Regions from separate parts of the Enterobacter sp. AC1 genome, predicted to be linked through region 2. Evidence: predicted binding sites of a transcription regulator. Region 2 holds the regulator's gene; each other region holds the start of a gene.
What was found. Region 2 encodes CRP, which controls carbon source genes, mostly activating them, when cyclic AMP is high. Its sites were predicted from a motif close to ATGTGANNNNNNTCACAT; they were not measured.
Positions count from the first base shown of each region.

Region 1: the regulator CRP is predicted to act here: its motif matches at 1,300-1,317, upstream of hpt (hypoxanthine phosphoribosyltransferase).
Region 3: the regulator CRP is predicted to act here: its motif matches at 1,075-1,092, upstream of bhsA (multiple stress resistance protein BhsA).

Region 1 is NZ_JBNDIZ010000009.1:72,977-75,246, reverse strand. It holds gene can (carbonate dehydratase) at 1-573, shown strand, start outside; gene hpt (hypoxanthine phosphoribosyltransferase) at 635-1,171, opposite strand; gene M2433_RS20695 (glucose/quinate/shikimate family membrane-bound PQQ-dependent dehydrogenase) at 1,380-2,270, shown strand, end outside.
Region 2 is NZ_JBNDIZ010000008.1:50,358-52,627, reverse strand. It holds gene M2433_RS19795 (YccS/YhfK family putative transporter) at 1-996, opposite strand, end outside; gene crp (cAMP-activated global transcriptional regulator CRP) at 1,054-1,686, opposite strand; gene M2433_RS19785 (OsmC family protein) at 1,998-2,270, shown strand, end outside.
Region 3 is NZ_JBNDIZ010000002.1:895,050-897,319, forward strand. It holds gene M2433_RS09145 (glycine zipper 2TM domain-containing protein) at 1-224, shown strand, start outside; gene comR (TetR family copper-responsive transcriptional repressor ComR) at 284-919, opposite strand; gene bhsA (multiple stress resistance protein BhsA) at 1,164-1,421, shown strand; gene ldtC (L,D-transpeptidase LdtC) at 1,495-2,270, opposite strand, start outside.

The DNA of each region.
Region 1 (2,270 bases), on a different contig from region 2:
CAGGCTCAGAACCCACGCTTTCTCTGGATTGGATGTTCCGACAGCCGCGTACCGGCGGAGCGTCTGACCGGCCTCGAACCCGGCGAACTGTTTGTTCACCGTAATGTCGCCAACCTGGTCATTCACACCGATCTTAACTGTCTTTCTGTTGTTCAGTATGCCGTTGACGTTCTGGAAGTCGAGCACATCATTATTTGCGGCCATTATGGCTGCGGCGGCGTGCAGGCAGCGGTTGAAAACCCGGAGCTGGGGCTTATTGATAACTGGCTGCTGCACATCCGCGATATCTGGTTCAAACATAGCTCACTGTTAGGCGAAATGCCGCAGGAGCGTCGCATGGATACCCTTTGCGAACTCAACGTGATGGAGCAGGTATATAATCTGGGACATTCAACGATCATTCAGTCAGCGTGGAAGCGCGGGCAGAAGGTCTCTATTCACGGCTGGGCGTACGGTATTCACGATGGTCTGCTGCGCAATCTGGAAGTGACCGCCACCAACCGCGAAACGCTGGAGCAGCGTTACCGTTCAGGAATTGCCAACCTTAAGCTGAAGCATGTGAACCATAAATAAAGCCGGAGATTTTCTCCCTCTCCCTGTGGGAGAGGGTCGGGGTGAGGGCATCAGCCCGCAGTTACTCGTCCAGCAACACCACTTTCCCAACATACGGCAGATGACGATAACGCTGCGCGTAGTCAATGCCATAACCGACGACGAATTCGTCCGGAATGGAGAAGCCCACGAACTCGACCGGCACCTGCACTTCACGGCGGTCAGGTTTATCCAGCAGGGTGCAGATAGCCAGAGATTTTGGCTCTCGCAGGCTCAGGATCTCGCGCACTTTTGAAAGGGTGTTGCCGGAGTCGATAATGTCCTCAACGATCAACACATCTTTGCCACGAATATCTTCATCCAGATCTTTCAGGATTTTCACATCACGGGTTGTGGACATGCCGCTGCCGTAGCTGGAGGCGGTCATAAAATCGACCTCATGTGGCACATGCACTTCACGGCACAGATCTGCCATGAACATGAAAGAGCCACGCAACAGACCGACCAGCACCATTTCGCTGCCGCTGTCCTTGTAATGTTCGGTGATTTGACGACCCAGTTCGGCGATACGCGCTTTGATCTCGGCTTCCGGGATCATCACTTCAACAGTATGTTTCATATTACTAACCAAATGATTTTAATGAAAATCTCTCAATGCGGGTGAATTCATCTCCGGCATCGATACGCAAGCCAGCCATTATATCAGCAAATGGCTAAGCCTGGCGCATGAGTTATAAAAAGCAAATATTGTGATTCCGATCACACTTGTTAATACCTATAATTAGTTGCTAGCAAATTATTAACAAAAACTGACGAGTACACTTTCTATGGCTGAAACACACTCTAAACAGCCGCGTCTACTGGTGACATTAACAGCCGCGTTCGCAGCCTTCTGCGCGCTGTATCTGTTAATCGGTGGCGTCTGGCTGGTCGCTTTAGGCGGCTCCTGGTACTACCCGATTGCGGGTCTGGTTATGGTTGCCGTAACCGTCCTGCTGTTGCGTAGAAAACAATCCGCACTGTGGCTGTATGCCGCACTCCTCCTTGCCACCATGATCTGGGGCGTCTGGGAAGTCGGGTTCGACTTCTGGGCACTGACGCCGCGCAGCGACATCCTGGTCTTCTTTGGTATCTGGCTGATCCTGCCGTTCGTCTGGCGTCGCCTGATTGTGCCTTCAAGCGGTGCTGTGGCGGGCCTGGTTGTTGCCCTGCTGATTACCGGCGGCATTCTGACCTGGGCCGGTTTTAATGACCCACAGGAGATCAACGGTACGCTGAACGCGGAATCCACGCCTGCGGCGGCTATCTCCCAGGTCGCTGACGGTGACTGGCCTGCGTATGGTCGTAACCAGGAAGGCCAACGCTACTCTCCGCTGAAGCAGATCAACGCGGACAACGTGAAGAACCTGAAGGAAGCCTGGGTATTCCGTACCGGTGACCTGAAGATGCCGAACGATCCGGGTGAACTGACCAACGAAGTGACGCCAATTAAAGTCGGCAACATGCTCTATCTGTGTACGGCGCACCAGCGTCTGTTCGCGCTCGACGCGGCCACCGGTAAAGAGAAATGGCACTTCGATCCGCAGCTGAACTCCAACCCGTCCTTCCAGCATGTCACCTGCCGTGGCGTCTCTTACCACGAAGCGCGCGCCGATAATGCGAGCCCTGAGGTGGTGGCCGACTGTCCTCGCCGCATCATGCTGCCGGTGAACGATGGC
Region 2 (2,270 bases):
GCGCTGAGTTCGCAGCACGCGGGCGATGCGGCTGAAGTGCCAGGCGGCAAACTGGCCAACCGGGTTATCCGGATGCTGGCGGGCGATTTTCTCCAGCGCGCCGAGCTGTTTTTCCATGTTAAAGCGCGTGGGGTAGCGGTGGTAGAGAATGTCGTCAGCCAGGACCCGCAGACGTGCCGATACGGTCTGCGCGTTCCAGCGGATCACCGCTTCGGCGTGGCTGCGCTCGACCAGCTTTTGCACCTCCTGCGGGTGGTGAAGGCTAACGGAGATATGTTCCTGCAGGTCCAGCCCGACCTGGAAGGTGCGCAGCAGCCGTTTGTATTCGTGATTCTTGTTGGCGGCGAGCATATGCAGCTGCTGATAGCACTGGCTTATCAGATCCACCACCTTTTGCTGGCGCGTCAGCAGCGGCGGCAAGGATTTTTCCGGATCGGTATGCTGGGTGAGCAGGGTGTATTTGGCTTCGCAGTAATCCGCCAGCTGCACATAGAGCAGGCTCAGGGATTCGCGCAGCGGCTGTTCGCGCCACAGCCAGAACCAGAACCAGTTGAACAGCCCGTACCACAGCGTCCCCAGAGCGTAGATCAGCAGCGGCTCCCACACCGGCATATTCCCGGCGAGGCTCAGCGTGAAAATGGCCGCAATTAGCGAGGCGGGAAGCAGGCGGGCGTGCAGCGAGCTGATTTCGGCGGTGACGCCGAGGGTCATGGCCAGCACGGTCAGGATCAGCGGCAGCGGGATGTCCCGGGCAAGCAGAAGCTGCACGGCGAGGCTACAGCCTGCGAACAGGCAGCCGCCAATAGTCAGGCGTTTGAAGAAGCGCTTATGCGGCGTGTCCAGACCGGCGATGTTGCAGCAGGCGGGCACGAGAGAAAACAGCAGGCCTTGCTGAAGGTGTCCGAGGATCAGGCCCACGGCCACGGGAAGACACAACACCAGCGTTTGTCGCAGTGCGTAGTTAACTTCCGGGTGATAGATCAGCCTGCGCCACATGGGGAGTAGAGACAAAAACGGCGTGACACCCTGGGGTGACACGCCGTTTAAGCGGAATTAACGCGTTCCGTAGACCACGATGGTTTTACCGTGGGCGGAGATCAGGTTTTGATCTTCCAGCATTTTCAGGATACGGCCCACTGTCTCACGGGAACAACCGACGATCTGACCAATTTCCTGACGGGTAATTTTAATTTGCATGCCGTCCGGGTGGGTCATTGCGTCTGGCTGTTTCGCCAGGTTCAGCAGCGTTTGTGCAATACGGCCAGTCACGTCCAGGAAGGCGAGGTTACCCACTTTCTCAGAGGTGACCTGCAGACGGCGCGCCATCTGGGAAGAAAGACGCATCAGGATGTCAGGGTTAACCTGAATCAGCTGACGGAACTTCTTGTAAGAAATTTCAGCCACTTCACATGCTGTCTTTGCACGAACCCAGGCGCTACGTTCCTGGCCCTCTTCAAACAGGCCCAGTTCACCGATGAAATCGCCCTGGTTCAGATAAGAAAGGATCATCTCTTTCCCTTCTTCATCTTTGATCAGCACTGCCACCGAGCCTTTAACGATGTAATACAACGTTTCCGCTTTTTCACCCTGGTGAATCAGCGTGCTCTTCGATGGGTACTTATGAATGTGGCAATGAGACAAGAACCATTCGAGAGTCGGGTCTGTTTGCGGTTTGCCAAGCACCATGCGCTGTTATCCTCTGTTATAAGCTGTCACCAGAGTCATCAGATGCATCCGGACTCTGGGGTTGCAATCGAATTCTTACCCATACCCTGGGAAGTCGGCTACCGTAACGTTTCGCAGCCAGTAAAGTTTGATGTCCTCTGCATACACGTGTAACGTCAATGTATTACTGTAGCATCCTGAGTGTTTTAGCATAGCTTTCGCCGCGTGTCTCCTGGTGTCTCGCTTCAGCATGATGCAGGTCGCCTTCCATTGCGAGAAATGTAACGCACGCGTAATCTGTCACCAAAAATGCAACGTTGGAGTTCAAAAATATGCAAGCGCGCGTGAAGTGGGTTGAGGGTTTAACGTTCCTGGGCGAGTCCGCGTCAGGACACCAGATTTTGATGGATGGTAACTCCGGCGACAAAGCGCCAAGTCCAATGGAAATGGTGCTGATGGCGGCAGGCGGATGCAGCGCGATTGACGTGGTGTCGATTCTGCAAAAAGGCCGTCATGATGTGACCGATTGCGAAGTGAAGCTTACTTCCGAACGTCGCGAAGAGGCGCCACGCCTGTTCACGCACATTAATCTGCACTTTATCGTG
Region 3 (2,270 bases), on a different contig from region 2:
GCTATGCCGGTAACCAGGTGCAGGGCGCAATGCAGGATAATGATACCTACACCACAACGCAGCAGCGCTGTAAAACCGTCTATGACAAGTCGGAGAAAATGCTGGGCTATGACGTGACGTACAAAATTGGCGATCAGCAGGGCAAAATCCGCATGGATAAAGATCCAGGCACGCAAATTCCTCTGGACGGTAATGGCCAGCTGGTTCTGAATAACAAAGTGTAAAAAAGATGTTCTCTGAACTTAGCTCCTCATGCGCTCAGGCTGAGGAGCTTTTTTTTGCGTCAGATTTTGAGTAGCTCGGGCCACAGCCGCAGCGTGGTGTCGCTTATATTCTGCAGTTTTTCAAGCGTTGCCCCTTCACGGGCGCTGATCGACATCCCCTGCAAAATACAGCTCAGGTATTGCGCCAGCACCTGAGGGTTACAGTGCGCGGGGATTTCACCGCGCTGCTGGCGTTGAGCCAGAAACGCGCTCAGCGTCTCCTCCTGCATGGCGTGACGCGATTTCACCGTATTGGCGATCTCTTTAGACGACGCCGCAAGGGTGGCAGAGGTGTTAATCATAAAGCAGCCCGCAGGCGTGTCTTTACTGGTAAAGCAGGTGGCGACGGCGGTGAAATAATCTCGCAGTGCCTGCTCAACGCTTTTTTCTTCACAAAATAGCTGGGCTTCGTGTTTCGCCGCAAAGCGCGAAATGTACCTGTCCAGCACCGCCCTGAACAGCCCCTCTTTATTGGTAAATTCAGCATACAGCGTCGGCGCTTTGGCTCCGGTGGCTTCTACCAGATCGGAAAGCGAGGTTGCTTCATACCCATGTTGCCAGAAGAGAGTCATGGCCTTATCAAGCGCTGCATCCCTGTCAAACACTTTTGGTCGGCCACGGCTTTTCTTCGCACAACTCGTGACATCGGTTGTCATTTGCCGTTGGTCCTCTGTTGGTTTGTTGAATAACCATTATAAAAATAAACGCAAGTCACCACCAGCGCTGAATGCTTAAAAATAAATTAATCATATGAGTATGAAAAATAACGACTTTAAAATTAAGTTAACGTTCGTTATAAAATTATGTTGACGCGTGACCTGGATCACATTTATGATTTACCTATCGATCGTTAACTAAATAGATAACGACCTCCAAATTCATCTGCTAAAGGTAAAGATCATGAAAAACGTAAAAACTCTCATCGCTGCCGCCGTTCTGAGCTCACTCTCTTTCGCAAGCTTTGCTGCTGTTGAAGTGCAATCCACACCTGCTGACCAGCATAAAGTCGGGACTATCTCCGCTTCTGCAGGGACTAACCTGGGCTCTCTGGAAGATCAGCTGGCGCAAAAAGCGGAAGAAATGGGTGCGAAATCTTTCCGCATTACCTCTGTGACCGGCCCTAACACGCTGCACGGCACAGCTGTAATCTACAAATAAGTCGCGTATAAACCCTCATTTATGCCACTGCAATAAAAAACGCCCTGCTAAGCAGGGCGTTTTTCTTTCCGTATTACAGCGACTGCTGGGCGACATCACGGTGCCGGGTGACATCTGTCGGCATTCCCGACCGAGCCTCCATTGCGCGCTCCATGACTGCGCCATCGGTATTCACATTCGTTTTGAAGCTCACCATTGCCGCATTCAGGTTGATGGGCAATGTTTGCGGATCGTCACCGATGTTTTTCGATAGCGGCTGGTGAATTTCAACCATCCGCACGCCGCCTGGCTCCTCAGAAACTTTAATCGGCGTATTGATAATATTTACTTTAGTACCCGGCGTAACCACGTTAAACAGCGTTTTGATATCGTCATCGCGCAGACGAATACAGCCGGAGCTGACGCGCATGCCGATGCCAAAATCTGCATTCGTTCCATGCAGCAGATAGACCCCGCCGTAAGCCGCCAGGCGGATCGCGTGATGTCCCATCGGGTTATCCGGGCCTGCCGGCACTACGGCGGGAAGGTCAATGCCCTGCGCTTTATAACGGGCACGAATATTAGCCGTCGGGGTCCAGGTTGGATTCGCACGTTTATCCGAGACGGTGGTGACCATCGTCGGCGTCAGGGTGTCGCCGCCCAGCTGGCCAATCCCGATGGGGTACACGGTGACTTCATTTTTGCCCGGCGGGTAATAATAGAGACGTAACTCCGCAAGATTAATGACGATCCCCTCGCGCGGGGCGTCCGGCAGAATAGTCTGTAACGGGATGGTCAATACGGTTCCCGCGCGCGGGACGTAGGGGTCGACGCCAGGGTTGGCCTGCAGCAGAGCCAGAAAACCGACGT